3 regions of the Fodinicola feengrottensis genome follow, and region 2 is predicted to be linked to each of the others. Evidence: riboswitches for the same ligand, from Rfam matches in the RefSeq annotation. Region 2 holds a riboswitch; each other region holds the start of a gene.
The links. Region 2 has a riboswitch for cyclic di-AMP ahead of ABD301_RS18730 (hypothetical protein). Riboswitches for the same ligand answer to the same signal wherever they lie in the genome.
Positions count from the first base shown of each region.

Region 1: another riboswitch for cyclic di-AMP. It lies ahead of ABD301_RS00600 (C40 family peptidase); the one in region 2 lies ahead of ABD301_RS18730 (hypothetical protein).
Region 3: another riboswitch for cyclic di-AMP. It lies ahead of ABD301_RS01070 (C40 family peptidase); the one in region 2 lies ahead of ABD301_RS18730 (hypothetical protein).

Region 1 is NZ_BAAANY010000001.1:122,510-132,524, reverse strand. Features, by position in the region: gene ABD301_RS00605 (C40 family peptidase) at 1-665, opposite strand, end outside; cyclic di-AMP (ydaO/yuaA leader) riboswitch at 725-879, opposite strand; gene ABD301_RS00600 (C40 family peptidase) at 1,082-2,056, opposite strand; cyclic di-AMP (ydaO/yuaA leader) riboswitch at 2,070-2,208, opposite strand; gene ABD301_RS00595 (hypothetical protein) at 2,411-2,929, opposite strand; gene ABD301_RS00590 (BldC family transcriptional regulator) at 3,027-3,302, opposite strand; gene ABD301_RS00585 (Lrp/AsnC family transcriptional regulator) at 3,524-3,976, shown strand; gene ABD301_RS00580 (C40 family peptidase) at 4,081-5,568, opposite strand; gene ABD301_RS00575 (DUF4229 domain-containing protein) at 5,736-6,011, shown strand; gene ABD301_RS00570 (FMN-binding glutamate synthase family protein) at 6,138-7,778, shown strand; gene ABD301_RS00565 (YciI family protein) at 7,797-8,180, opposite strand; gene ABD301_RS00560 (HelD family protein) at 8,231-10,015, opposite strand, start outside.
Region 2 is NZ_BAAANY010000013.1:15,270-25,284, forward strand. Features, by position in the region: gene ABD301_RS18720 (glutathione S-transferase C-terminal domain-containing protein) at 24-917, opposite strand; gene ABD301_RS18725 (NAD(+)/NADH kinase) at 1,135-2,175, shown strand; gene ABD301_RS18730 (hypothetical protein) at 2,239-3,003, opposite strand; cyclic di-AMP (ydaO/yuaA leader) riboswitch at 3,127-3,270, opposite strand; gene ABD301_RS18735 (MauE/DoxX family redox-associated membrane protein) at 3,541-4,083, shown strand; gene boxB (benzoyl-CoA 2,3-epoxidase subunit BoxB) at 4,080-5,501, opposite strand; gene boxC (2,3-epoxybenzoyl-CoA dihydrolase) at 5,504-7,174, opposite strand; gene ABD301_RS18750 (PaaX family transcriptional regulator) at 7,362-8,219, shown strand; gene ABD301_RS18755 (hypothetical protein) at 8,268-8,417, opposite strand; gene ABD301_RS18760 (erythromycin esterase family protein) at 8,447-9,661, shown strand; gene ABD301_RS18765 (CGNR zinc finger domain-containing protein) at 9,730-10,015, opposite strand, start outside.
Region 3 is NZ_BAAANY010000001.1:217,390-227,404, reverse strand. Features, by position in the region: gene ABD301_RS01105 (APC family permease) at 1-1,130, shown strand, start outside; gene ABD301_RS01100 (MFS transporter) at 1,114-1,680, opposite strand; gene ABD301_RS01095 (hypothetical protein) at 1,702-2,334, opposite strand; gene ABD301_RS01090 (DoxX family protein) at 2,336-2,725, opposite strand; gene ABD301_RS01085 (hypothetical protein) at 2,791-3,183, opposite strand; gene ABD301_RS01080 (MarR family winged helix-turn-helix transcriptional regulator) at 3,180-3,599, opposite strand; gene ABD301_RS01075 (CAP domain-containing protein) at 3,669-4,676, opposite strand; gene ABD301_RS01070 (C40 family peptidase) at 4,797-5,759, opposite strand; cyclic di-AMP (ydaO/yuaA leader) riboswitch at 5,774-5,925, opposite strand; gene ABD301_RS01065 (AfsR/SARP family transcriptional regulator) at 6,170-6,865, opposite strand; gene ABD301_RS01060 (FAD-dependent monooxygenase) at 7,146-8,285, opposite strand; gene ABD301_RS01055 (polysaccharide deacetylase family protein) at 8,334-9,116, shown strand; gene ABD301_RS01050 (alpha/beta fold hydrolase) at 9,277-9,936, opposite strand.

The DNA.
Region 1 (10,015 bases), on a different contig from region 2:
TTGGCGAACACGTAGTGGGCTCCGAGCTGGGCATACGCGTACTTCACGGTGGTGGACGACCCGACCGGGGCCTGGGGCGCGTCCGGGCTCGGGCCATCCGCACCGCCACCGCTACTGTCCAGCGATCCTGGCGGGAGCAGCTTCTTGAGGGCGGCGAGCTGGGTGGTGTAGCCGCTCTTGCTGGTGTTGAGCGTGGTCACCAGGGTCTGCGCGGCGGTGGCCAGGCTGTTCACCTGGGCCTGCTGGGCGATCAGCTTCGCCTTCGCCGACCGCAGCGCCGCGAGCTGGTCGCGGGTCTTGCCGGTGAGCGCGTCCAGGGTGGTCAGCTGGTCCAGGAAGGTGTCCGCGGAGCCGCTGGTGATCATCGAGCTCATCATGCTCACGTCGCCGCCCTTGTAGGCGCTGATCGCGTACGACGCGGTCTTCTGACCGAGCGTGGTGAGCTGCGTCTGAGTGGCGCTGACCTGCTTGTTCACCGCGGTCTGCTGGGCTTTTACCTTGCCCAGGTTGGAATTCGCGGTGTTGTACTGGTCGTTGAGAGTGTCCAGTTTGGACTGCAGCGCGGTGACCTGCGCCTTGACGTTGCTGGGACTGGGATCGGCGGCGGCCGGGCTGGCCAACGCCAACGGGCCAGCGAGGAGAGTCGTCGTCAGAAGGGTGGGCACTGCTATGGCACGAAGGCGCTTTCGTAGCGCGCTTGCGCGAAACACGTCTCGCGAGCTCCTTCTTCCGTCACACCGCCTGCCGAGTTAGCTGACGGATTCGGGCCGGAAGAAATTAGCCCTACCACGGGAAAACCGTGGATTCACCCCAGAAACTCGGGTCCCCGGCTCGCTTTCCGGCGCGGGGCGCCGGTCATCGATTCGGCGGCGTCGGCCAATGACGCTCGGTTGAGCATCCAGATTCTCGACCGACAAAGGCGAAGCCTACGACATCACCTTTATTCCCCCATCGTCGCGGGGGTGACGAGCGTTACGTCGTACCAAAAATCGAGTGATGTCGTCACTATTGGTTACTGGCGTAAAAACAATGACCCGGTTCCTTTTTCAGGAACCGGGCCACTGAAGTGTGTGCGGATGGATCAGACAGGCCGGGCGGCTCCGACATATCCCATCGAGTCGATGGGGGAGATCTTCACGTCTTCGCCCTCGGTCGGCGCGTGGATCACCCTGCTGTTGCTGATGGCGATGCCCACGTGCCCGAAGTTGTTGAAGAAGACCAGGTCGCCAGCTTCCACCGCGCCGCGGGAGATGTGCGGTGACATCTGGTACTGCTCGTGCGCCGAGTGCGGCAGCGAGATGCCGACCTGCCGGTACGCGGCCAGGGTGAGGCCGGAGCAGTCGAAGGAGTCAGGCCCGTCGGCGGCGAACACATACGGCTTGTTGAGCTGCGCGTACGCGTACCGAACCGTGGTCGAGGAGCCGACCGGCGCGTCGGGTGCGGCCGCGTCCATGCCGAAGTCGGACGGGTCGAGCTTGGCCCGCAACGTGCGCAGCGTCTTGGCCTGGCTGTCGAAACTGCTCTTGCTGGTGCCGAGCGTGCTCACCAGGGTCTGCGCGGCGGTGGCCAGGCTGTTCAGCTTGGCCTGCTGGGCGCCGACCGCGGCCTTGGCCGCCTTGAGCGCGGCCAGCTGGTCTCGGTTCTTGCCGGTGAGGGCGTCCAGCGTGGTCAGCTGGTCGAGGAAGGTGTCCGCCGAGCCGCTGGTGATCATCGAGCTCATCATGCTCACGTCACCACCCTTGTAGGCGCTGATCGCGTACGACGCGGTCTTGTCCTGGAGCGCGGCATACTGCGTCTGGGCCTGGGCGAACTGCTTGTTCACCGCCGTCTGCTGGGTCTTGATCTTGCCCAGGTTCACGTTCGCGGTGTTGTACTGGTCGTTGAGAGTGTCCAGTTTGGACGTGAGGGCGTCGATCTGGTGCGTCAGGTCACTGACGCTGGGATCCGCCGACGCCGGGCTGGCCATGGCCAGGGTTCCGGCGACCAGAGTCGCTGTGAGAACGGTGGGCACCACGAAGACACGAAGGCGCTTCCATAGCGCGCTTGCGCGAGTCACTTCCCGCGAGCTCCTTCTTCCGCAATACCGCCTGCCGAGTTAGCTGTCGGATTCGGGCGGGAAGAAATTCGCCCTACCACGACCAGGTCGTGGATTCACCCCAGGAACTCGGGTCCCCGGCTCGACTTCTGGCCATTTCGCGCCAGTCATCAATTCGGCGGCGTCGGCCGCGACGCTCGGCTGAGCATCCAGACTCTCGACCGACAGGGGCGAAGCTTACGACATCGCCTTAGCCGTTTCATCGCCGGACGGGCAAATCGTGTTACGACACCCGCGCAAAATTCATTTGCCGATCGGGCAGCCAGGCATTATGCGCGGTACGCGTGAAAAGAAATGCGTGTAGTCACCGGCGAGTCACGCAGCGACTCTCGACACAATGCGGTTCAGAATGGACACCGCTTGGCTAACTGGAGGCGGCACTGAAGGGTCCGCGAAACGCACGCTTCTCCCGCCTACCGAGATGACATATCGGAAACCGTCCGGGATTTCCGCCGTACGAGTGGAAGTCATCCCGCTGAGCGGGATTTTCGGTATCGCCGCAAGGAGTTCGGCCCGCTCGCTCGCGGTCAGCGTGCCGTGCCGATCCGCACCCTTGCGAGTGCTCGCGATGACCTGGCCGTCCGGGGTGATCCGCAGCTCGTCCTGGAAACCGGCGATGCCGCCCGTACGGGCGTACGTGACGGCCGGCAACCCAGCGGGTAGTGATGGCGACACCGTGGGTCTCATCGGAGCCGGTGTCGTCGCGCTGCCCCCGCCGGGCGACGATCCACCCGCGCAGCCGGCCAGCGCGATGCCGACCACCGCCGCCATCGCGACTGTCCCGGCGAGCTCGCGCACGCCGTACGAACGTCCTGGGATGTCATCAGCCCGCATTCGCCGCACCGCCCACCGTCCCCGCCAGTCGGAGACTTCAAGCCCTTGGACTCGCCGCGGCGCGATCTGGTTCCGCGGGCGGGTGAAAACGCCGTTCCTACGAGTCGGCGTCGTCGTCGATCAGGCCACCTTCGCCGGCCAGCAAGGCGCGCACTTCCGACTCACGGAAGCGGCGATGGCCGCCGGGCGTACGAATGCTGCTGATTCGGCCCGCGGCCGCCCACCGGGTCACGGTTTTCGGATCCACCCGAAACATGGCGGCTACCTCACCAGGGGTGAGCAGTTTTCCCTCGACCTCCACCGACCCGCACCTCCCTCGTTGATGCCGTCCACTGTTGTTCTGGTACGGAAAAATCTCGCTCCCGGCGGTCATTAGAGCATCGTTGAGGCGCTTTCACTGGCACTTTGACAAGGTCCCTGACCGTGACGACGAGTGTCACCGGGCCAATTATGGGATAACCATCTACCAATCGGACAAATGCTCGGTTCGGTATCGATCGAGGCAACTGCCCCCGGAACCGCCGGCTTCGGGCCGACGACCTGCCATTACGCTCCTGCGCGAGGATGGTCGGGCAGATTCGAGGGACGCATAAAATGGATGACACCGATCGCCGAATACTGGCTGTGCTGCGGATGCGCGGTCGCGAGACGTACGCCGAGATCGGTCGGCAGGTGGGCCTGTCCGCCCCGGCCGTCCACGACCGGGTGGCCAAGCTCGAAGCGACCGGCGTTATCGCCGGCTACCGGGCCGCGGTGGCCCCGGACGCGCTCGGTCTGGGAGTGACCGCCCTGATCGGGATCCTGCAGTCCGAGGGCAGCGAACAGGACGACATCGGCGAAGCCCTCCAGCATCTCCCGGAAATCGAGGCGTGCTGGTTCCTGGCCGGCGAGGAATCGTTCATGCTGAAAGTACGGGTGCCCGATGTGGCTGCCCTGGAACACACAATTGGCCGCGTCAACAGGATCCGCGGCGTTGCCCGTACGCGCACCACCGTGGTGCTGTCCACCAAATGGGAAGACCGCGCCGACCCCCGCCCGTCCCACTGAGTTTTCTTGATTATTGGGACGAAAAACGCCGCGAGGGTGACGTTTTGGGTAGTGAAATGGTGCATTTCACTCCCACAACGTCACCCTCGCGGCGACGGAAAACGTTAGGCGGATGGGGAAGGTGACCCGCCACCAGCGGCAGGCGATGCCGGCGGCGGGGCCGAAGACTCAGCCGGCGTGCTCGGTGGAGGCGCGCTGGGGGTCGCCGGCGGGAGGGATCCCGACGGTGGTCCAGTCGGACTTGAGGGGCTGGATGGGGTGCCGCCGCCGGAAGGCTTGGTGGGGGGCGGCGGGGCCGGCTTGGTCGGCGGGGTGGTGGTGCCGCCACCGTTGTTCCCGCCACCGCCACCGCCACCGCCTCCGCTGGTCGGTGGGAGGGCAGGCAACGTGCCGCCCTGGCCGGGCGGGACGGCGCCGACGACGCGGGTGGCGCCGAAGAACTCGGACCACCAGATGGCGTTGATCTGGACTGGCACGCCGTCGTGCGGGGCGTTGATCATCTTGCCGCCGCCGACGTAGATGCCGACGTGGTGGATGGTGTTCCAGTCACTCTTGTCGGTGGCGAAGAAGACCAGGTCACCGGGCAGCAAGGCGTTCACCTGAACCGGCCGGGTGGCGCGGAACTGCGGGCGTGCGGTGCGCGGGAGGTGGATGCCGGCGTAGTCGTACGCGGCCATCACCAGCCCGGAGCAGTCGAAGCGGTCCGGGCCTTCGGCACCCCACTCGTACATCTTGTGGGCGTTCATCTGCGCGATCGCGTACGAGAGCGCCTTCATCGCCTGCGGGGCGGCGGCGCCGCCGGGGCCAAGCGGAGACAGATACTGGCCGCCCAGGGCCAGGTTGAAGGCGTCTGAGCTGGCGTTCGCGGCGGCCAGCTGGCCGGCGTACTGAGACTGCATCGCCTGCAGCGATGCGCTCTGGGTGGTGAACTGCTCCTGCAGCGTGGCCTGCTGGGTCTGCATCTGGGCGACCGTCGCGTACGCCTGCGAATAGTTCTGGGCGGTCTGGACGACCGCCTGCGCGGCGGCGTTCAGGTCGGTGGGCGCGGGTGCGCTCTGCGGCGTCAGCGCGTCCGGGGCGGTGCCGAGAAGGTTCAGATACGACTGGCCGCTGGCGTTGCCGCCCTGCAGGGCCAGCCGGTACGCCTCGGACGCGGCCGCCCATTCCTGGTCGGCGGCGGTGACCAGCGCCTGCTTGGCAGGGAGGTCGGTCTTGAGCTGGGTGAGCTGCTCAGAGAGCCCCTCCACCGCGGACTGCTGCACCTGCACGGTGTTCACCACCGGGCTGACCGGCGGCGACGGCGGCGGGGCGGGCAGCCCGCTCGGCGGCGTCAGGGTCGTACCGCCGGGCAGCACCGGCGCCGGCGGCACCTCCGTGCCGGGGTTCGGTACGCCCGGTGGCGGCGCGGTCTTGGCGGCACCGTACGCGGCGAGTGTGGTGCTGGTCATCGCGCTGGCCGGGAGTTGCGCGGCCGCGGCGCCCGACGCGGTGACCAGAACGGTGGCGCAGCCCGCGAGGAGGCTGACCGACATCCCCTGGGTAATTCGCCTCGCCCAGCCGCGATCGACCGGCGACGTCTGCTTCCCTGTCACTTGGTGACTCAACCCACCCATCCCCGAGAGTCCGCCTGCCATGTAACTGCCGAGTAGCACGGTAGTACGTTGGGCATCATCCGCATACCACAACGGCTGAGTCCACTTCTGCCTGATCGGGATGCGCCCGGGGCATTTAAGGGACACATAAGGGAGGCGGCGCAACCATGTCAGCGGTGCTGAGATACACCGTCGGACGGATCCTGGTGTTCGCCGCGAGCCTCGGCGTGCTCTACCTTATCGGCTTCCGCCGGTGGGCGTTGGTGCTGGTCGCGATCGTGGTCTCGATGCCGCTGGCGTACGTGTTGCTGCGCCGGCAGCGGGCCAGTTTCGCGGTGGGGCTGGAGCGGGTGCTCAGCCGTCGGCGGGCCGAGAAGGCCCGGCTGCAGGCCGCCCTGGAGAGCGACGACGACGAGTTTTCCACAGCCGACAAGGTCCGCTGAGCCCGGCAAAACACAGCAACTTCTTAGACAGCGAGTCCTGATACGGACGGGCATTAAGGCTGCCTTCATAGACTTGTAACACCGGTGAGTACGGCGACTGGTGACAGACAGGGTTACTGTCTCGTCGTGTTTCGCGCAGGCATTCGAACCGCTGTCGTGCTGGCGGTCACCGCAGCTGGGGTCCTGTTCGCCGTGTTGGCCGCGGCGACTTCGTGGTGGTGGCTGGTGCTGGCCGTGCCGCTGCTCGCGGTCGGCCTGTTGGGCTGCTATGACCTGTCGCAGAGCGACCGGTCGGTGCTGCGCAACTATCCGGTGCTGGGCCACCTGCGCTATCTGTTCGAGGGGTTGCGCCCGGAGATCCAGCAGTACTTCATCGAGCGCAACTTCGACGGCCGGCCGTACGACCGAGATGTCCGCAGCATCGTTTACCAGCGCTCGAAGGGCATCGAAGGCGAGTCGCCGTTCGGTACGGAGCGTGACGTCTACGCCGATGGCTACGAGTTCTTCGCGCACTCGATGTCGCCGCACCACGCCAAGGGCCCGATCCGCGAGCACAGCCAGGCCGGCACCGAGCCGGCGCCTGAGGAGCCGCCGCGGATCCACATCGGTGGGCCGGACTGCAAGCAGCCGTACGACATGTCGTTGCTGAACGTGTCTGCGATGAGTTTCGGCTCGCTGTCGGCGAATGCGATTGTGGCGCTCAGCACGGGCGCGGCGAAGGGTGGTTTCGCGCACGACACCGGCGAAGGTGGCATGTCCGACTACCACCTGGCCGGCGGCGCCGACCTGATCTGGGAGGTCGGCACCGCGTACTTCGGCTGTCGTACGCCCGACGGTGACTTCGATCCGGTCGCTTTCAAGGAAAAAGCCGCGAACCCGCGGGTGAAGATGGTGTCGCTGAAGCTTTCCCAAGGTGCCAAACCTGGTTTGGGTGGGGTGTTGCCGGGCGAGAAGGTGAATGCGGAAATCGCTCGGGTCAGGGACGTACCGCTCGGAAAAACCGTGGTTTCCCCGCCGTACCACCGAGTTTTCTCCACCCCGCGAGAACTTGTCCTTTTTATTGACCAGATGCGGGAGCTGTCCGGCGGAAAACCGGCTGGTTTCAAGCTTTGTGTCGGCACCCGGCGGGACGTACTCGCGGTGTGCAAGGCGATGCTGGACGAGCAGATCACCCCGGACTTCATCGTCGTCGATGGCGCCGAAGGTGGCACCGGCGCGGCTCCGCTGGAATTCACCGACCACGTCGGGATGCCGCTGACTGAGGGACTTTTCGAGGTTCACAACGCTTTGGTGGGTTGTGGCCTGCGAGATCGGATCAAGATCGGCGTGAGCGGCAAGGTGGCGACCGGCTCGGACATGGTCAAGCGGATGATCCAGGGTGCCGACTACACCAACGCGGCGCGGGCGATGATGTTCGCGGTCGGCTGCATCCAGGCGCAGCGCTGCCACACCAACCGCTGCCCGGTCGGCGTGGCGACCCAGGACCCGCGGCGGTCGCGGGCGCTCTACGTGCCGGACAAGTCCGAGCGGGTTTTCCATTTCCAGCAGGCGACCGTGCACAGTGCGATGAAAATCATGTTCTCGCTCGGGGTCTCGCATCCAGATCAGTTGCGTCCGCACATGCTCTATCGGCGGGTCAGCCCGCAAAGCGTCCGGTCTTACGCCGAACTCTGCCCGCCGCTGCGTCGTGGCCAACTGCTCGACGACCCGCCGGCGGACTGGGCGCAGGACTGGAAACTGGCCAGCCCGGACTCCTTCGCGGTCTGAGTCGCACCGACCATGGAGTCACACCGGCCATTGCGACCAGGCGTTCACCGGACCGGACTCATGCAGGACTTCGCGGACCTCGATCGCACCGTGTGCGGCGTCCGGCATGAGGCCGGCCAGCTCGACCGCGCGCTTTTCGTCGGTGACGTCCACAACGTAGTAGCCACAGACGAAAGCATCGGATTTGTGCACCGGGCTGTCGATCGTACTCGGCACGCCGTCACGGACGTGTACGGTCTTGGCGGTAATAGGATCGGAAAGGGTCTTGCTCTCCACCAGTTCCCCGGTTTCGGAGATCAACCGGTCGAAATCGCCGTCTCCCTGAAACGCGCTGAGTTGCTGGTCCGCGGTGAGGCCCTCCCACATCTCGTGATCGACATACATGATCAGTAGATATTTCAACTCGCCGCACGCTCCCGGTCGAGACTCTCTTGTTTCTTAGTGACCAGATGTCAGCTTTCTCCGAACGCGGCCAATTCCGCAGGCAGCGGTTCCGCGTGGAGAACGGTGAGTTTGGACACCGCCCGGGTCAGTACGACATAAAGCCGGTGCAGGCCGCGCTGTTCGGCGGCCACGATGGCGGCCGGTTCGCCGACGATCACGTGGTCGAACTCCAGGCCCTTCGCGAGCGTCGCCGGCACCACGGTCAGCGGAACATCCTCCTCGGCGCTGTTCACGCTGTGTGACACTCCGGCCGCGGTCAGGGCCTTGGTGACGGCCGGTACCGACGCGTCGGCGACGACCACGCCGATCGAGCCCGGCTGCTCAAGTGCTTCGGCGCCGGCGGTGGCGACGGCGGCGGCCACCTCGGGGACGGACTGGATCACCAGCGAGTGTGGCGCCTGTCGTACGGACACCGCCGGCTCTACCCCAGCGTCCAGTGCCGGGAGCAGGGCGTTCGCCAGCGCCAGGATCTCCGCCGGCACCCGGTAGCCGGTGGTCAGCGGCAGCACCCGGGCGGTTGGCTTTCCGAGTGCCTCCAGCAGCGCCGGCCAGGTCTTGGGCGCGGTCACGGTGGTGCTCTGGGCGAGGTCGCCGAGCACCGTGACCGAGCCCTGCCGGGCCCGCCGGCCGATCGCCCTGGCCTGCATGGCGGTCAGGTCCTGCGCCTCGTCGATCACCACATGGCCGTACGAGCCGCTGCGTTCGAGCAGGTCAGTGGCCTCGTCGATGAGGACGGCGTCGGCATTGCTCCAGCGGATCTGGCGCTTGGTCCGCGGCGCGGTCGGCCAGCTGATTGCGTCCTGCTCGGCTTCGGACAACAGGCCGTCGGCGGACCGTGCGAGCAGCTCCCGGTCGGACAGCAGCTCGGCGATCAGGCCGGCCGCGTCGACCGCCGGCCACACCGCGTCTGTCAGTTCTTTTACTGACTTCGTACGGGAAATCCGGGCCACCCAGGCCTCGGTGGGACTGTCGCCGCGGGCCTCGGCCTGGGCACGGGCCAGGTAACCGAGCCGGGTCCGCAGCCGCTCGCGGGCGGTCGCGTACCGCAAATCGTCCCGGCGCAGGTCGTCCACCAGCCGCATCAATCGGGCCGGCCCAATCCGGTAGCGCAGCGAGCCGTCCGCGATCACCAGCGGCTCGGTCGGCTTGCCGATCCGGCCATAAAGCGCGCGCCGGATCACTTCGGCCATCCGGGCGTCCGTCTTCACCGCCTCCGCTTGCGCGGAATCGGTGCCGCGGACCTGCACCGGCGCGATCAGCTGGCTGACGGTCGCCTGCTTGACGCCGCCCTCGCCGAGCGCCGGCAGCACCTGGGCAATGTACGACAGGAAGGCCTGGTTCGGCCCGATCACCAGCACACCGGAACGTTTGAGCCGGTCGGGATGGCTGTAGAGCAGGTACGCGGCGCGGTGCAGCCCGACCGCGGTCTTGCCAGTGCCGGGCGCGCCCTGGATGCACAGCGAGTCGTCGAGATCGGCCCGTACCAACGCATCCTGGTCCGGCTGAATGGTGGCCACGATGTCCCGCATCGGCCCGACCCGCGGCTTCTCGATCTCCGCGGTCAGGATTTTGCTGGCAAGGCCCAGATTTTCGCCCTCGTCGAGCCGCTCCTGCTCGTACGAACTCAACTGTCCACTGTGGAACCCGAAGCGCCGCCGCCGGATCACGCCGCGCGGTTCCGCCGCGGTGGCGCGGTAAAACGCCTCGGAAACCGGCGCCCGCCAGTCGATCACCAGCGGATCGCCGGCCGGGTTCGCGATGTGCCGGCGGCCGATGTGGAAACTCTCGCCCGG
Region 2 (10,015 bases):
GCTACTTGTGGCATATGCCTCTGTCAACGCCCAATAACCGCGTACGAGCGCTCGACCACCAGATCCCAGTCCGGCACGGTCGCTTCCGGGTCGGTGAAGGAGTCAAATCTTGTCGTCTGTTGGAAAGCCGGCAGTTGGTAGAGCTCGCGCGCGTACGCCCAAAGATGCGGATATTCCGGCAGTCCCGGGTTGATCGTACGAGCTGCGTTCGCGCCGGCGTCGTACCGAACCAGCGTCACCCACAGCCGGATGTCCGCTTCGGTGAGCTGGGATCCCAGCAGGTAGCGCGATTTCGCCAAGCGCGCGTCGAGTTCCGCGTACGCGTCAAGCAAAATCGTACGAGCGGCCGGGTCTGTGAGCGCCGCGCCAACGTTCTTGTTCACCGCTGGCCCGAGCCAGCGATCTAATTCCTCGATTTGTTCGCGAAGCGACTCCGGATAGGTTTCGACGCCATTCGACCACTGCCCGAACTGGGTGGCGAAGTCGACGCCGATCGTGGCGAAATTGTTGCTGACAAGGCGATTCGTGCGCCGGTCCCACAGCGCCGGCACTGAGACGTGCCCGTCGAAACCGGGTTCGGTCGCCTCGTACGCCTGCCGGAGCAGGGTGAATCCGTTGACTGGATCGGGGCCGTGCTTTTCCCGGAAGGCCCATCCCCGGGCGTCCCGCTCATCGTCCACATAGGACACGCTGACCACGTCCCGCAGGCCGAGCAGGGCCAACTCGATGGTGGTGCGCTGCGCCCAGGGACAAAACCAGCCGGCGTAGAGGTGATAGCGGCCCGGCTCGGCGGCGAAGCCGCTGGAGCCGTCGGCGGTGATGCGGCCGGTGAAGCGATACAACGGCCGGGCGCCACCAGGCGGCACGCGGTATTCCCCGTAAGTGGCGACATCGACCGGACTCGCGAACCCAGGCACGCCGTTCCCCTCCCAGTTGGGACCCCACCGACCACAACCCGGCCGACCAGCGCGGCTATTCCGGATCGCTACCACGATCGCGCGCCGACACCGCCGCCGCGGGTCCGACGCGCCGGCCGCTACCGAAGTCGCGGCGAGCGGGAACCACTTCACCCACCAGCGCCGGTCATCGGCAAGACTGGTGGGACCGTACGCACGCGCAGAGAAAGCGAGAACCATGGGAGACCGGCGCATCGGCCTGGTGGTGCACGAGGGCCGCGAGGCGGCGGTGGATGCCGCCCACCTGGTGCATGCGTGGGCGAAGAAGAACGCCATCGAGGTCATCGAGATCGACGTGTGGCGCCTGGACAACGGCCATCGGCCGCGCCGCAACGCGAAGGACGAGGTCGAGGCGGCAGGGCATCCGTCGCTGATCGTGACCATCGGCGGCGACGGGACGTTCCTGCGTGGCGTACGGGTGGCGGCGTCCGACGACGTGCCGGTGCTCGGCGTGAACGTCGGGCGGGTCGGGTTCCTGACCGAGGTCGAACCCGCCGAGATCGAGTCGGCGCTGGAGGCGTTCTTCTCCGGGAGCGCGCGCATGGATGAGCGCATGATGCTCACCATGCGAGCGTCGCGGCCGCTGGAGATCCCGGACGGGATTCAGGCGTTGCTGCAGTACGGGCGGGGTCCACTGCTGCCTCCGCCGCCGCGCCGGATGGTCAGCCAGGACAACGTCAGCCAGGACCAGGCCGCGGGCATGGAACTGGACGTGACCGCGCTGAACGACGTGGTCTTCGAGAAGCTCGCGAGGGACCGGCAGGCGAGCCTCGCGGTCTACCTCGGCGAGTCGGTTTTCGCGTCGTACTCGGCGGACGCGCTGATCGTGGCGAGCCCGACCGGCTCCACGGCGTACAACCTCTCGGCCGGCGGGCCGGTGCTGTCGCCGAGGCTGAAGGGTCTGGTGTTTACCCCGGTGGCGCCGCACATGATCTTCAACCGCAGTGTCGTGCTGGCGGCCGGCGAAGCCGCTTCGGTACGCGTGCTGGACCGCTCCGGCCAGGTCGCGGTGAGCGTCGACGGGCAGCTGCGCGGCGTGCTGGACCCGGGCGACTGGGTGACCGTCCATCCCGCCGAGCACCCGGCCCGGTTGGTACGCCTGCGCCCATCCGACTTCTACCAGCGGCTGCGCAACCGGTTCTCGCTGGCGGACGCACCGGCGGCGCTGGCCGACGGCGGCGAACCGGCCGGCTGCCCACCGCCCGCCGACATGTACTAGGCCCGACGTTTCAGGGCGAAATTGCCCCCATTTCGGACCTACAACGTCACCCTCGCGAGGGGTTTACATCGCGAAAGCGGGCCGGAAGCCGATCGTCATCGCGCCGCGGCGATGCCGGCCGGTGGTGTGTCGATGCTTGCCGGCCGGCGCGGCGATGCCGCCGGGCCGCCGGATGCGGACGAACATGGCCGCCGCGCCGATGCCGACCATCGCCGAGACCACGCTCGCCGGCGCGACCACCGGGTCGGCGACCAGCGCATGATGCGAGGCGACGCCGACCACGGCGCTGGTGTTGGCGTCCGCGACGACCGTGTGCTCGACCAGCGACTGGCTCTTGGCTGGGCCAGTGACCGGTGGCACCACGGTGGGCGCTGGCAGGTTCGGCCGGGAGTCGTGCACTCTCCAGGCGCCGGTGGAGAACGGCTCCGGCAGGCCCTTCACGCCGGTGCCGGTGCCCCACTCGGTGATCACGTACGTGACCTGGATGTGGCCCGGCCCGAAGCCGTCGACCAGGTGCGTCTCGGTGTTCCAGTGGCCGCCGGTGAGCTGCGCGTACGTCTCGCCGTCAATGTCCAGCATGATGCCGTGGTCGGACGGGAAACCGGGGCCGCGGTCACCGATCATGAAGTCGGCACGACGCCCGTTGTAGAGCACGTATCCCTGGGTGCCCAGCGGCCAGCTCGGGCTCGCGAAGATGCCCTTGTGCATGCCCTGCCCGCCGGCGGGGTTGCCGGTGTCGCCGGAAAGGCCGGAGCCGTCGTCCCAGAAGTACGACGCCATTGTCGAGCCCTGCAGGCAGGTGCTGGGTGGTGGAGTGGTGTCAGGCACGGCGTTAACCCACTACCCGCACGTCACCATCCGGATCCGGGGTCGGTCGCACGGCGGCCAGCGACGCTGGCCGACGGACGTGTTCGGGGCATGACCAAGAGCATGGAACAGCACCACGCGGTGCTCCTCTCCTTCGGCTGCCTACCGGGTTAGCTGACGGGTTCGGGCCAGGAGACGCCCTACCGCAGCGCGCGAACGCACTGCCGATTCACCCCAAGGACCTGGGTCCCCGGCTCCCTCCGAAGAGGGATTCGGCGGTCGTCCGGCTGCCTTCCTGGTGAAGCGCAGGTAAACCGAACGAACGCTAAGGACTCTAACCGGACCCCCGACGGATCCTTCGCGGGGTCAGCATAATCACAACCGTGTCGTTACCATTCAGTGCGTACCCCGGAAAACCGGCATGCCTATCGTGCCTGGTCAGAGCCTGAAATCACGCTTCGCGCCGAGGCTGTGACAGCGACCGCATGGGGGCAATTCCAGCCGCGCATGCTCCGGCGTGCCAAGGTGGGACGTAGGACACGACCGGGGAGAGACTGGATGCTGTACGTGGCATTGGCATGCCGGCTGCTGATCGGCGTGGTTTTCGTTGCCTCGGCGGCGACCAAGCTGGTCGGAACATCGGCATTCGGGGATTTTGTCGCGTCTGTCCGGCAGATGCGGGTGTTGCCCAGGGCTTGGTCGCGACCGGTCGCCCTGGCGGTGGTGATCGCCGAAGTCCTGACCGTGGTGCTGGTCGCGATCCCGCTCGCGGCCTCGGCGATGGCTGGTTTCGGCCTGGGGGCAGCCCTGTTGGCCGCCTTCGCGGTCGGCATCGTGATCAGCGTGCGAAAAGGCGAGCGCACCCCGTGCCGCTGCTTCGGGAAATCCACCACGCCGCTCGGGCCGCTTCATGTCGTACGCAACGTTTTCCTGATCTGCGTGGCGTTGCTGGGTGCCGCTGGGGCACTCTCGACCGGCAGTCTTGACCTGGGTGCCGCCGCGGTCGCCGCGGTCGCCGGCCTGGTGGTGGGCGGCCTGGTCATCGTGCTGGACGACATCGTCGACCTGTTCCGGCCGGTCAAGCCAACCCCTGCTCGTTAGGGAAAACGCACGTACTCGTAGTCGAATGGCTGGCCGTTGATGCCGTTGCGGGGTGGCGCGATCCAGGCGGCGATCTTGCCGCGCTCGTGCACCGGCCGCATCAGGGATCGTACGTGCGTCTTGTCCACCTCGGTCGGCAGCCAACTGCCCTTGCGCAGTGCCCATTCGTCGGTGGAAATCTTCTCGCCGTCCGGGGTCGCCTCGATGCCGGAGAAGGCGCCGACCTTGCGGTTGAAGGCCTGGTGCGGGAGCTTGAGTCGGTGCGAAAGCCCGGCGCTGTCCAGAATCTTGTTCCAGCGGTTGACCCCGCTTTGGCAGTCCGAGACATATTCGCGCCGCAGGTCGGCGTTTAGCCCCACCAGCGCGGAAACCTCGGCCTGCCCGATCTCGCCGTCCGGGTCGAGCGCGTCGACCATGATCGACTCCTCAGTGAGCCGGTGGTCGTCCTTGCGACGGTCCTCCATCCAGCGGCCCTTCAAACCCGCGGTGAAGTAGTTCGCCACGTTGGTGGAGGTCTCGCCGCCGAACAGGTCCAGCGAGACGCTGTAGTGGAAGTTCAGATATTTCTGGATGACTTTCAACGGAATCCCACCGAAGGACGCGATCTCCTCGGTGTCATTCTCCTTCATCAGCTGGACCGTACGCTCCACCACCCGGTCGATGCCGGTGGTGCCGACCATCATGTGGTGCGCTTCTTCCTTGAGCATGAACTCGCACGTACGGGACAATGGGTCGAAGGCGCTTTCCTTGAGCGTACCGAGCTGGTATTTGCCGTCCCGGTCAGTGAAATACGTGAACATGAAAAAGGACAGCCAGTCCGGCGTCTCCTCGTTGAAAGCGCTGAGGATGCGCGGCGCGTCCTCGCTGCCGGAGTTGCGGTGCAGCAGCTCTTCGGCCTCTTCCCGGCCTTCCCGGCCAAAATACGCGTGCAGGAGGTAGACCATCGCCCACAGGTGCCGGCCTTCCTCCACATTCACCTGGAAAAGGTTGCGCAGGTCGTAGAGGCTTGGCGCGGTGGCTCCGAGGTTTCGCTGCTGCTCCACCGAAGCTGGCTCGGTGTCGCCCTGGATGACGATCAGCCGCTGCAGCTCGGCCCGATACTCCCCCGGGACCTTCTGCCAGACCGGCTCGGTCCTGTGTTCCCCGAAGCCGATCCGCCGGTCCGCGTCGCGCTCGGCCAGGAAGATCCCCCAGCGGTAGTCCTTCATCGCCACATGACCGAAATTCGCCCAGCCCTGCCGGCCGACGTTGATCGCCGTCCGCAGGTAAACGTCGTGGGTGGGCAGGGTCGGGCCCATCGATTCCCACCAGCTGAGGAAGTTCGGCTGCCAGGACTCCAACGCGCGCTGCAGCCGACGGTCCTCATGCAGCTCGACGTTGTTGGGGATTTTCTCCGAATAATCTGCCCTGTCCGGCATGCTCAGACCCGTTTCCTGTCGAATTCCGCGCGTTGCCCGGTGCCGAACTTGCGAAGCGCCCCATACTCGCCGGACGCGTTCGGCCGTACGAAGATCCAGTTCTGCCAGGCCGTCAGCCGGCCGAAAATCTTGGTCTCCAACGTTTCCGGTCCGGTGAAACGATAGTTCGCCTCCAGGCCGGTCAGCGCGTCCGGACTGAAACTGCCCCGTTCCTCCACCGCGATCCGCACCTCGTCGTCCCAGTCGATGTCGTCCGGCGCGAAGGTCACCAACCCGAGCTCGGCGGCCGCGTCGGCCCGCAGCGGCTTGTCCATTTCCCCGCGAGCGGCTTCCAGCGCCGGCTCGTCACCGTAGAATCGCGTCTGTACGCGGGAAAGTCCGTTGCCCATCGGCAGCACGCCGAAGTTCATCTCGGTCAGGTGCAGTGCGGCCGGCTCGGCATCGGGGTCGATGTCCTCGAAAACCCCGAAAAGCTGGTATGACCGGTCGGCGGCCAGCGCGAGTTCGAGCAGGGAGCCAGCGAAACAACTGCCCGGGTCGATCAGGGCCAGCAGGCTGCGGCTGGTGACGTCCAGCCTTTTGAGCGTACGTTTCAAATAATGCAGGATCTCGTTGACCAGCCAGTCGTCCCGGTTCGCGAGCAGCAGCCGATCGTACGCCAGCACCTTGTCGCTTTCCCCGCGAGTCTTCAAAATCCACGTGCCGGCGCTGAGTTCGTTGGTCCGCAGGTCCAGAATCAGGTCGTCAACCTCGCGGGTGACCGCCAACGTCCAGAAATCCGCGCCCTGCGCTCGTACGCCAGCAACATCGGTTGGTGCGTCCGCGGTGGGGCCGGCGACGGTGATCTCGACCGTACCGGCTTCCCGGTCCAGCACCGCCGTCACGTGCTCGTACGAGATCCGGTCGTCCTCTCGCTGCTTTTCCAGCGGACTGAGCGAAATTCCGGTCGCGTCCGTCGGCCGACCAGAGCGCTCGGCCAGTTCCAGAGCGCGAGCGGCCACCGCCTGCAGCCACTTCGGCCGCGGCACGACTTCGTCGACGAGCCGCCACTGGACAGCCTTCTTGCCGCCAATTCCCTCCGAACGGGTGGAAAAGTAGTCGGCGAGGTCACGCCGCACGTGCCGCTTGTCGACGACCCTCGTCAGGCCACCGGTGCCCGGCAACACGCCCAGCAACGGCAACTCCGGCAACGAAACCGTGGACGAGCGGTCATCGATCAGCATCAGATGCTCGCAGGCCAACGCGATCTCGTACCCGCCACCGGACGCGGTGCCGTTCAAGGCCGCCACATATGTCTGTCCGGAATTCGCCGTCGCGTCCTCAATGCCATTGCGGGTTTCGTTGGTGAACTTGCAGAAGTTGACCTTCCAGGGGTGCGGCGAAGCGGCCAGCATCCGAATGTTGGCACCCGCGCAGAAAATCTTCTCCTTGCCGCTGGTGATCACCACCGTACGCACCTCGGGGTGCTCGAACCGGAGCCGTTGCACGGCGTCGTAAAGCTCAATGTCGACGCCCAGGTCGTACGAGTTCAGCTTCAACTCGTAGCCGGGGCGCAGGCCGCCCTGCTCGTCCACGTCCATGGTCAGCGTCGCCACCGGCCCGTCGGTGGCGATCTTCCAGTGCCGGTAGTCGACCGGCCGGACCCGGAACTCGACGCGGGCTGTTGCGGTCACGCCAGGGTGGATCGATGTCATAGTCGACTCCGCAGTGTTCACCCGGATCCTCCCAGCGACCGATGCTCTCATGTTCTACAACTCCATGTGAGCCTGTCAAGTTCTTGTAGAATATCGCAACTGGTGATGACCGACCACTCACCGTCAGGAAGAATTGGCCACTACGGCAAATCAGACGAAGGACGCGATGACCATCAGCGACCCGGCACCGGGCGAGCGGGCCCCCACGCTGTCCCGTCGGCACGCCGCCGGCGCGTCCAGCGCGCGCGGCCTGCTGTTCACCGTGTTGGGCGAGTTCGCGCTGGTAGCCGAGCGGACCGCCTGGACTTCAGCGTTGATCGAGGTGCTGGGGCAGCTCGGGGTGGACGAGAAGGCCACCCGACAGGCGCTGATGCGAACGGCCGCGGACGGCTGGCTGCGCGCTGAGCGAATCGGCCGGCGCACCTTGTGGCATCTGACACCGAACGCGGAGCGGCTGCTCACCGATGGCGCGCAGCGGATTTACTCCTTCACCGGCCCGGCGCAGGGCTGGGACGGCACCTGGCTGCTGGTGTCCGTACGAGTGCCGGAAAGCGACCGGCGAGCCCGGCACCTTCTTCGTACCCGCCTCAGCTGGGCCGGTTTCGGGTCGCTCGGCGCCGGCCTCTGGATCAGTACGCATCCAGAGCGCGAGGCCGAGGTCGCCGAGGTGCTGCGCGAGGCCCGGATCGCCGACGACGCGCACGTTTTCATCGCGACCCGGCCGGGCATCGGGGACGTACGGGCGATGGTCCAGCAGGCCTGGGACCTGGTCGCCGTGGAAGAGCAGTACGAGGACTTCATCGCCGAGTTCTCCGACCCGGCCCGCAAGAACGCGTTGATCGACCAGATCGAGCTCGTCCACGCTTGGCGGCGGTTTCCGGCAATCGACCCTGCCCTGCCCCGCGAGCTGCTGCCCAGCCGCTGGTCCGGCGTCAAGGCCGCCACCCTGTTCGGCCAGCAACACACCGCCTGGGCGCCCGCCGCACGTACGGCCTGGGAAGCCCTCAACCCACCGCGGACCTGACGTTTCACTGCCGACAGCAGCGAGAACGTCAGGTTCGCGGAGGTTCGGTCAGCCCGCCTTGGAAGCGGTCAGGTCGAACGAGCCAGCCAGCCTGGTCGCCGACCAGGTCCGGCCGCCGTCGGAAGACTTGGCGAGCCAGTAGTCGGCCGGCAGACCCGGGCTGCCGAGCCCGGGTGCGCGATAATCATTTCCGCCCATTTGCCGCGCAGAGACGAACAGAGGTCACCGTGACATTGCCCGACACGATTCGCCGGTTGCCGATGGACGATCTGTCCTCAGTCGCCGAGCTGGTCGGCGATGCGCACCTGGTGGCAATCGGCGAGAACAACCACCACATCCGCGAGTTCGGCCTCCTGCGCGACCGCATTCTGCGCTTCCTGGTGACCGAGCTGGGCTTCGGTGTCCTCGCCTTCGAGTCAGGTTTCGCCGAGGGCCAGCTGGTCGACGACTGGATTCGCGGCGGTGCCGGCGATCTCGAGACGATCGCGCGGGAAGGGTTCACGTTTCGTTTCGGCGAGGCCACCGAAGTGCGGGACATGCTCGGCTGGCTGCGCGCGCACAACGCCGACGGCGGCCGGGTCCGGTACGCCGGTGTGGACGTGCCCAGCTCGGGCGGCTCGGTGGTGCCGGGCCTTGCGCTCGTACGGGACTACCTCGAAAAGTACGCGCCCACCGAAGTGTCCTATGTGGACGATGCTGTCACCGCCACCGAACCGTACGTCGCGGCGAACAACGCGGTGGCGTCCGGGCGTTATGCCGAGCTGAGCACAGCAAGCCGCGACGCTGCTGCCGCCGCACTCTCCAGGCTGGCGCTCCGGCTGGACGCACTGGAGCCGGGTTCGGACCCGTACGACCACAAAATCGCCCGCCATCACGCTCTCGGAGCGCTGCGCCTGGACGAACAGCTGCGTGAGTTCGTCGCGCTCGGCCAGCCCAACCCGCCCGCTCTGGTGGCGTCCTCGCGCGACATTTACCAGGCGGCGACGGTACGTTTGCTGCGCGAGGTGTTCGGGCCGGACGAGCGGATCGTGCTGATGGTGCACAACGGCCACGCCCAGCGAGTCCCGATGGAACTGATGCCAGGGGTGCGAACACGTACTGCCGGCAATTATCTCGCCGCCGATTTCGGTACTGACTATGTCGTTCTCGGGATCACCGCCGGCACCGGCAGCACCACTGACCTTCGACTGGATGCGAAGGCTAACCAGGGTTTCGAGGTGTTTTCCCGGCCACTGGACGAGCCCGCCGATGGCAGTGTGGAGCAGGCCGTCCACGCCAGCGCGCCAGTCCTGCTGGATTTTCGTTCAGCGCAAGGGATCGCTGGCCCGTCGAGCATTCGACACGCGTACACGACCATGCGAGTCGACGTGCTGGCCGCCTTCGACGGCCTGATCTACCTGCCCACCATGAGCCCGAGCTCGTTCGTCGCTCCTGATCACTAGTGTGGCGAGGTCGCTTCTGGCGCTGGAGAAGGCAACGAACCTCGGACGCGGGACTCCAACGGACTTTGCTAGGAGTTTCTCGCCGCCCGGGCCCGATAAGCCGCGACCGTCGTCCGGCTCGCGCACGCGTTGGAGCAGAACCGGCGCGTCCGGTTCCGTGACTGGTCCACGAAGTAGTTTCCGCAGCCGGTCGCGGCGCACCGCCCCAGCGTCACCGCCGGATCCCCGGCCGCGACCAAAGCCAATTTGGCGGCGATCTGCTGGCCGAGCCACTGTTTGGCTGGGGCGCCGTTGCGGCTGAAGTGAATGTGCCAGCCGCCGAGGCCGTCGTGGTCGGACAGGTGCATGTCCGGC
Region 3 (10,015 bases), on a different contig from region 2:
GCTTCGTCACCGGCGGCCTGATGTTCGTCGCGTACGCGCTGCTGGTGCCCGCGGAGCTGGCGCTGATCGGCACGTACACGCACGACATCCTGGCCGGCTACGGCGTCCAGATCCACTGGACGATCATCTCGGCGGTCTTCGCGGTGTTGGTGGTTTTCCTTTCGCTGCGCGGAATAACCGGTTCGCTGCGGACCGCGTTGGCGCTTTTCGGCGCTGAGGTGGTCGTCATCGTGCTGCTGAGCGCGGTGGTGCTGGCCAAGGGCGGCGCGCACGGCCTCAGCGTGCTGCCGCTGCTGCCCACCGAATCCCCGAACGGCCTGTCCGGCCTCGCCCTCGGGATGGTTTTCGGCATTCTGTCCTTCGTCGGTTTCGAGGCGGCTACCACGCTGGGCGAGGAGGTCCGGCTGCCGGCCCGCAACGTGCCGCGCGGGATCTATCTCTCGCTGTTTTTCGTCGGCGTGATCTACCTTTTCTGTACGTACGCGGAAATGATCGGGTTCGGCGTGGACGGAGTGTCCCGGCTGGTCGCCGACGCGGCACCTTTCACCACGCTGGCGGACAAGTACGCGCCGTGGCTGAAACTGCTGGTCGGTCTGGCCGGCATTTCCAGTATTTTCGCCGTCACGATGAACTCCAACAACGGCATCGTCCGCATCCTTTACGCGATGGGACGGGAAGGTCTGTTGCCGCGGCTGTTGGCGAAGGTCCATCCAGTGCACCGGACGCCGACGGCGGCGATTTGGCTACAGGCCGCGGTGGCGGTGGTCTTCACGTACGTGGTTGGGCTGATTTCCGGGCCATTCAACGCGTACGTGTATCTGGGCTCGGTGCTGACCCTGGCGATCATTCCGGTCTACATGCTCACCAGCGTCGCCTGCATCCGGCACTTCGCCGGCCGCCGCTCATGGTGGCGGCATCTGGTGTTGCCGGTGCTGGGGATCTTGCTGCTGCTCATTCCCGTCTACGGCCAGGTCTATCCGGTGCCGGCCGCGCCGCTGCGGTATTTCCCTTATCTGGTGCTGATCTACCTTGTCGTGACGGCCGCGATCGCGATCGTCCTGGGTCGTACCCGCCCAGCGGTGCTCAGCCGGGCTGGCGCGATTTTGGCCACCGCTAAGAGCGACGGCTAGCCAGTACGACGATTTCGTTGACCACCGCCAACAACAGCACCACGATCGACACCACGACCGAGAGAATGAAGACCAACCGCCAGCTAAATGCCTGGGTGAGCACCAGACCGGAGACTGGGCCAAGGATCAGTGCGATCAGGATGGCGAATGACAGCACCGCGGCGGCGACTTTCGAGCGCACGACCAAAAGCGCGGCCGTCGCGATGACCGCGCCGGCGCCGAGGCCGGTCAGCACCCGGCCGACCAGCAACACCGCGACGCTGGGCGCGAATGCCATCGGCAGCAGCCCGAGCACCATCAGCGCGACACCCGGAAGCAGAGTAGCCGCCGGCCATCGCCGGCCGAGCACCACGCCGGCCGCGGCGGTCAGCAGCGCCGGCAGGACAAACGCCACCAGCGACCAGAGCACGAGACCTGAGTCACCGTGCAGATCGCGGCGTACCGCGGTGAAAGTCGGTCCCACCAGCGAAGTCAGCAGGAAGGCCCCGAGCAGGGCGGCCAGGCCCGGTGCGGCCAGCGACCAGAGCGGTCGGCGCGAGTTCTCGATCACGGAGGGAGTCTAGTGATCGGGTCAAGGGCCGATGCCGACGAAGGGGAGCGAACTGTGGTCCGGCACCTTCATCTCCGGGGCCGTGGTGGGCAGCGCCGAATATCCGTCCTGTTTGGACACCCAGAGCCGGTAGTCGTCGGTCAGGCCGATATTCGTACCGTATTCCCGGCCGCCGATCACCGCCGGCGACTTGGTCATTTTCCCGATCAGGACAGCGATCCACAGCTCCTTGTTCACCGACTCGGCTGGTACGACCGTGTTCAGCGGCAGCCGCAGTGGCGTGGATTGCTGCAATGAGGCCGAAACGTCCTCGGTGGAGGCGAGCAGCTTGTGGGTAGCCGGGTCGTAGACGCCCAGATACGACTGGGTGAGACCGGTGCCCGCGGTGACCACCGCGATGAACGCGTCATTCGAGGCGCGGGACTGGTCCACATAAACCCGGCAGAAATAGATGATTCCGGGACTGAAACCGGGCGTGCTCGGCATCACCGCGGGATCGCCGGTGGCCGCGACCATGCCGAGCTGCGCGGGAGTCCAGGCGCCCTGATGGACGCCGTCGCCAGCGGCCGGCGGAGCGGGCTTGTCGGGGCTGTTGCTCGTACAAGCGCTCAACAGCACGGCGGCCAGGGCCGCGATCGTGACAGTTTTCCTCATATCAGGCACTTTTGCGTCGGCGTACGGACAGGGCCCACATCACCAGCGGGACCTGCAGCGGCAGGCGTCCCCAGGCGATCGCCTGATACCACCTGGGTTTGCGGGTTTCCGGCAGCGACGAGTCGACGGCCATCTGGATATTGGCTGGGAAGACCGAAACAAAGAGCGCCGCAGCGGCGGCGCCGCCGAGTGTGCGGGTACGCGGAATCGCGACCAGCGCCGCGCAAGCCAACTCGGCTACCCCACTCGCGGCGACCAGCAGCTCTGGCTCGGGCAGCACGCGCGGCACAATCGCCACGAAAGGCTTTGGTGCGGCGAAATGCAGCACACCCATGCCGCCGAGCACACCGGCCAGCACCCAGGGTGAGGCTTTGGTCCATCGAGCCGCCATCGTCGCCGACCTCTCACTGTCGCTTTCGGACGGCGTTCAGCATCGCACCCGCGAGAGTGGCCGCTTCACCTGGTCCACGGGAAAGGCGCCAGGTCGGGGCCTACCCAGCCGGTCCGGGCGGCCTCGCCAGCCAGCGTCGTCGAGCGGTAGAAACGGGTCAGCAACCGCTTGTCCAGCAGCGCTGAATGGTGTCGTACGAACGCGTCGAAGTCGGTTTCGGCGGTCTCCGTCACGTGGTGGCCGACCAGCTCCACCCAGGCCCGGCTGACCGTCACGTGGTATTTGCGCGGTGCCCCGGCATATCGCGCGGTCCGCTGGATCCCGTCGCTGACCAGGTCGATCGCCGCCGGTACGCCACAGCGGCGGACCGCCAGCCAGGTCAGGTGGACGTGTTCGCGATGGCCGAAACGCGGCGCGTCGGCCAGCACTTCGTTCATCAGATCGGGGAAAGTCGTCATTCGGGCACCTCCGTCAGCGCCTGCAATCCGGCGCGTAAGCCAGCGACAGCGTCTGTGGGCAGCCCCCCGAGGGCCTGCCGCTCCAGCTCGCCGAACGTCTGGCGGATGGTGGCCGCGGTGTCGCGGCCCAGTGCGGTGAGTGCGATCACGACGGCCCGCCGGTCGCCCGGCCGGTTGCCGCGGGTCAGCTGGCCACGCCGCTCCAGCCGGTCCAACACGCTGGTCAGCGTGGTTGGCCGCAGGCCCATAAGTGCGCCCAGCTCAGACACCGTACGGTCCCGCCCGTCGGCCAGGTTGGCCAGCGCGTTGACCTCCGACGCGGTCAGGTCCAGATCGACCAGCCGAATCGCCAACACCTGCAGGGTCATGTGCGTCGCCCGTTGTACGGCCAGCAGCGCCGACCACTCACTATCCACGATATCGGATTATACGAGATCGTACTATTGACCGCAACGACGCGATGCGGTCAGCGGATTTGCGGGACACTAGCGGGGCGTACCGAAGACCTGGGTCCAGTACGTGCCGTAGCTGCCGCCAGCGGCGAGGCCGACCCCGATCTCGGTCAGTTCACCGTCCAGGATGTTCGCTCGGTGGCCGGGGCTGTTCATCCAGCCGTCCACCACCTCGACGGGCGTGCGCTGCCCGGCGGCGATGTTCTCGGCGATCTTGCGGTAGCGGTAGCCGACCAGGTGCGCCCGGTCCCAGCACTGCGCGCCGTCCGGGTTCTGGTGGTCGAAGAAGTTCCGCATCACCATGTCCAGGCTGTGCATCTCCGCGGCCTCGGCGAGCTGCTTGTTGGCCGAGAGCGGCGGCAGGCCGTGCTTGGCCCGCTCGGCGTTGGTCAGGGCGATCACTTCGCCGTACGGGCCGCTGGTCCGGCTCGGCGGCGGACCGGCACCTGGCGCCGCCGGTGGAGGCGGCGGGAACGGAGCAGGTGGGAACGGCGCCGCGGCCGGGACCGGGGTGGGAGCGAGCGGTTGGGCGGCCCACTGGATCACTCGGGCCGGTGCTGGCTCGTCGATCACGTCGACGCCAAAGTCGCGGGCGAGGCCGGCCAGGCCGTCGGCGTACCCGTGGCCGATCGCGCGCAGCTTCCACTGGGAGTTGCGCCGATAGATCTCGGCGAGCTGGGCGGCGGTCTCGGTCCGCAGGGCGGTCAGCAGGATGCTGGCCAGTTGCCGGCCGTTCCGGTCGGCGGCGACCACGGACGGTCGGGGCAGCTGGCCGAAGGTGCGGCCGATCTCCTCCGGGCTGGCGACCAGGACGACCCGGTCAGCGCCGGAGCGCAGCCGGCCGGGGTCGATGGTGACTGTACGAGTGCGCAGCTGGACGCCTGGCGCGGTCGGCTGGTTGTAGAAGACGAAGTCGGCGTCGCCGCCCACTCGGCCGTCGCTGCCCAGCACGATCGCCGACACGTCGTACGGACCGGTCACCGCGATCGATACCGGCCCGCTGGGCAGCGGCATGTTCGCGCCGGCGACCAGCTCGGCCATCCGCACTCCTGCCGCCGGGACCAGATGCCTGTTTCAACTGCTCATAAGACCACTAGGTTCCCGGCACGTCACGACGCCACGTCATCGGGCGATGACGTGGCGTCGGAGCTTGCGAACTGCCTACCGGCCGACGCCGGCGATCGGCATGTCGCTGATGTTGGTGATCTTGACCGAGTCGCCGGGCTCCGGCGCGTGGATCACCTGGGTGTGGCTGATGGCGATCCCGACGTGCTCGAAGCCGTAGAAGAAGACCAGGTCACCGGTCCGGATGTCGGACTCCGAGACGTGCGTGAGAGCCGCGTACTGCAGGTGCGCCGAGTGCTCGAGGCTCTTGCCGATCTGCTGGTACGCCATTTCGGTCAGTCCGGAGCAGTCCCAGGTGTCCGGTCCGGCGGCACCGAAGACATACGGTTTGTCCAGCTGCGCGTACGCGAAGGCGACGTTCGCCGGCGACCCGGGCGGTGCGATGGCGTGGTAGCTGTTGTCGCCGAACGTCGGGCTCATCTTGGCCTGCAGCGCCAGCAGCGGCTGGAGCTGCGAGTTGAACGAGGCCTTGCTGGTCGTCAGCGTCTGGACCAGCGTGTTCGCCGACGTGACCAGGCCCTGCAGCTTGGTGTTCTGGGCCGCCTGAACGGCCTGCTCGGCCTTCAACGCCTTGAGCGGGGCTTCGGCCTTGCTGGTCAGCGCGTCCAACGTGGTCAGCTGGTCGAGGAACTGGTCAGCCGAACCGGTCGTCATCATCGAGCCGAGCATGCTCATGTCGCCGCCCTTGTACGCGTTCACCGCGTACGAACCGGCCTGTTTGCGCAGCTCAGCGACCTTGATGTTGGTGTCCGCCAGTTGCTTGGAGACGGTGGCCTGCTGGTTGCGGACCTGGCCGAGCTGCACGTTGGCGGTGTTGTACTGCTCGTTTGCCTTGTCGATCTGACCGGTGAGCGCGGTGATCTTGGCCTGCACGTCGCTCAGAGTCTGATCGGCCATGGCTGGGGAGGAGTCCAGGAAGCTGGTGCTGACCAGCGCCAAGACCATGAAGAGGGGGACGAAAAGGGCATGCTTGCGCCGAGGCGCCCAAGCGCGAGTCACTCTCGCGAGACTCCTTCTTCCACTGCTACCGCCTACCGAGTTAGCTGACGGATTCGGACGGGGAAGAAAAATCGCCCTACCACGGCAAGCCGCGGATTCACCCCAAGTGCTCGGGTCCCCGGTTCAGTTCCCAGTTGCCTGGTCACCGATTCGGCGGCGTCTGATGAGGGCGCCGGGTTGGCGCCGGAAAATCACCGGACCGAAGCGACCCTACAAGGAATCGCTACGGTTGTTCTATCGCGGGTCCGAATCGTGGCGTTACGGGTCACGCATCACAAATATTATTGGCTTCACCGCGAGGTTTCGCCCGTCTTGAGGAGTTAGCGGCCTGGATTTTGGTTAAAGCAGCCTTATCCATAGCAGGTTTTCGCAGGTGGTGCGGTGTTGTGGATTTCACAGCCCGAGAAAACTCAGCCGGCCAGTCTTGTCCGCAACCGGTCCACGGCCGGCGGCGGCGCCGGGTCCACCCCGATCTCCGCCATCCTGGCCACGTAGCTGCGGTAATGCCGGTGCGCCGCACTGGTCCGTCCGGTGGTCAGGAAGGCCTGCACCAGCCCCAGATGCGCGGCCTCGTCGAAGGCGTCCCGCTGCAACGCCTGCAGGTGGTAGCGGACCGCGAGGTGATGCTGGCCGCTGTCCGCGCTCAGTTTCGCCAGCGCGCGTACGACCTCGAGATAGTTGGCCTTCGCCGTTTCCCGTACTGGCGCGGTCCACTCCACACACTGGTCCGCGGGCAGAAAGTCGCCAACATAAAGTGATTCGGCGAAAGCCAATGCGTGAGCCGCATCACGGTCGCCGCAATAGTGGCGTTCCAGTGCGACGGTCGCATGAAAGACAAAGATCTCGGCGTCCACCGCCAGATTGCTGAGGGTGACCGCATATCGGTCGGCGGCAACGAAAAAGTCGGCCGGATGGACGCGGTCGGGGTCGAGCACGGTGCGTACGGCCGAAAGCGCCACAGACAGTCGGTTGGCCACCCGGCTGGAGGATTCGTCCGGCCACAACACGTCCATCAGCAGTTCGCGCGAGGTGGCCCGGTTTCGGCGGGACAGCAGGAACTTGAACAGTTCCTGGGATTTCTTCCACCGCCATACCGAAAGCGGCACCGTGCGCCCATCCCGGTAGACCTGGAAATCACCGAGAGTGCGGATGCGTACACATGATGACGGTAAAACTTCTGGCTGGACTAATTTGGTTATGGTCATGGTGAGCTGTCCCCGTTCCGGCTGCGCCGCCCGCACCGGAAACGACAAAAAGGGCGGCAAAAGCAGAGCTGACTTACTTATCCGGCCAGCATGGAATTGGGGCTGTATAGATTCGGCACAGAATCCGCACACGCGAGGGTGCGACTTACTCTTCGCGTACGAGGCAGAACTCAGTGCATGGTCAGATGCGGGAATCCCAGTCGATGTGGTGGTCGCGGAGCCAGTTCGCGTTGCTGGACCGCTGGTCGGGGCGCTCCTGGGTACGCCGCTGGCTCATCGCCGCGCTGGCCTGCACCAGCCGCTCCACCCGCTCCCGGCGGTGCCGCTCGTACGTGTCGAAGGCGGTCGCCGGGTCGGCGATGTCCCGCAGGCATTTGGCCAGCACGACCGCGTCCTCGATGGCCATCGAAGCGCCCTGGGCGGCCGCTGGGGAGGCCGCGTGGGCGGCGTCGCCGGCAATCGTCATCCGGCCGTTGTGCCAGGTGGGGACGGTCGGCACGTCGTAGTTGCCGGTGCCCACGATCGGTTCGGTGGTGGCCGCGACGACCGCGGCGGCCGGCGTGCGGTCCGCCTCGAAGACGGCGATCAGCTGGTCCCGCCACTGCGCGGTCGTCACCGCGGCGGCCTGCGCGCTGGTCAGCTCCGGTCCGGACACCCGGGCGAACCACCACAGCCCGCCGGCCGGCGCCCCGGTGATGCCGAAGAAACCCTTCTCGCCGCGGATCATCTGGTACGTGTCAGCTGGCACTTCGACCGGTGTTTTGTCGGTGAATCCATAGACAATGTGTTGGCCGGTGTAACGCGGCTCTGGCGCGGCCGGGTCGATGAGCTGCCGGGTGACCGAATGCACACCGTCCGCGCCGATGAGCACGTCGGCCCCAGCACTGCTGCCGTCGGCGAAGGTGGCTGTCACGCCGGCCGTGGTCGCGGTGCCGTCGACCAGCCGTTTGCCGCGCTGAACAGGCAGGTCGCGGGCGGCAAGCTCGTCCTGCAGCACCCGGTAAAGGGCGGCGCGTTTGAACGTACGGGGACCCAGATCCGGCCGTTCCGAGCCGGTGATCGGCGCTTGCCCGACCTGCTCGCCGGCCGCGTCGAAAACCTGCAGCCAGCGCGCTGGTACGCCGGCCGCCGCGACCGATCGGTCCAGATCGACAGCCTGTAAAGCGTCGATGCCGTTGGTTCCAACGGTCAGAAATGCGCCAATCTCATCGGCCGGCGTGGCGTACGCCTCGTAAACCGTGGCGCCGATTCCGGCTTTGTGCAAGGCGATCGCGGTGACCGCACCGGCGATGCCACCGCCGATAATCAGAGCCGTTGTCATTTGCACAGACTAGTGTGTGACGTGCCGGGGAGGAGTTGCGGAGAATTGGTGTTGTTCAACCGGAGTCGGGTGGCCGTCCTTTTGGCGGTGGTGCTGGTTTTGGGCGGGCTGACAGCGGGTGCCTCGGTGCAGGAGGACCCGGTCCGGCTGCCGATTCCCGGCGTGCCGACCCAGGCCGCCCAGGTGTCGACGCGGCCGAACCAGAGAGCTGTCGCGGCGCATTTGAAACCGGCCTCGTTCGTCTACGAGGACACCGGCAGCGCCGGCATCCAGCTGACCTTCGACGACGGTCCGAGCCCGCTCTGGACGCCGAAAGTCCTGCAGGTGCTGGCCAAATACCACGTACACGCGATCTTTTGCATGGTCGGCTTCCGGGTCCGCGAACATCCCGAGTTGGTACGAGCGGTCGCCGACGCTGGTCACACGCTGTGCAACCACACGGTCGAACACGACCCGAGCATTGGCACCTGGTCGGTGCCTGACATCCGCGCCGACCTCGTCGAGAACAACGAGTTGATCACGGCGGCCAGCGGTGGCGTGAAGCCGGTCTATTTCCGGTCTCCGCACGGCGACTTCACTCCGCGCATCGTCGAGGTGGCGCGGGAGGTCGGCCTCGCGTCGCTGGGGTGGAAGGTCACCGCCACCGACTGGGCCGACCCGCCGCCGCCGGCCTGGGACATCGCGGCCAACATCCACCACCACGTGCGCCCTGGCTCGATCATCCTGTTCCACGACGCCGGTTCGCCGGGCACTCACGCGCAGACCGTGGCCGCTCTCAAGCTGGTCCTCGACGATTTCCAGCGCCGCCACCTCAAGACCGCTTACCTCTAGTGTCCTGCGCCCGAGGTTCGCTACTTTCTCCGGCGCCCAGACGGCGACTGAGAGCACCGGAGAATCGCCCACATACGCACCAGTATGAGGGCGATCCTCCGGCGCAGTCAGATCACCGTCTGGATCACCGAATAAAGCAACGAACCTCAGACGCAGGACACTAGACCTCCAGCAATATCTTCAAAAGATCGTCGCCGGCCAGCCGCATCACATTGTGGCCGACCGGGAGGTCGTGGACTTTCCAAGTCGCGTCCTGGGAAAGCCGCTCGTACGTAGATGCGAACGGCGTTCCGGACCAGCCGGAAAGATAGACAAAATGCCGCCGGGTCGGCAGCTCGGCGCCGGTCAGCTGGATCGCCTGCAGGAAAGTCGCGAGCGGCTGGGAGGTGGCCCGCGGGTCCATTCCGGCCGGCGGTTCCACGTTTTGGCCGTCGCCGGTCGCGTTGGCCAGGAAGAGCCCTCGGTAGACGTCGCTGGTCAGGCTCCAGCAGGAGTCGCCGTCCTGGGGCAGATACGCGTCGCAGTACGTGACGGCCTCGACCCGCTCCGGCGCACGGTCGGCTACCCCGCTGACCACCATGCCGCCGTAGCTGTGCCCGCAGAGCACCGCGTCGGTGATTTGCTCCGTCTCCAGCAGGCTCAGCACATCCTGGATGTGGGTGTCCAGGTTCACCGCCGCCGACCGCAGGTGATGCCGGTCGCCGACCCCACTCAGCGTCACCGCATAAGCCTGATGGCCGTGCCATCGCAGGTGTTGGGCCAGCGGCTCGAAATACCAGCCGCCGTGCCAGCCGCCGGGTACGAGAACGTACGTCGCCATGCCAGTGCCTCCCCGATCCAGAGTCCCTCGCCGCAGGGACTGTAGACGTACCCACTGACAAAACCGCGACCGCGCTGGG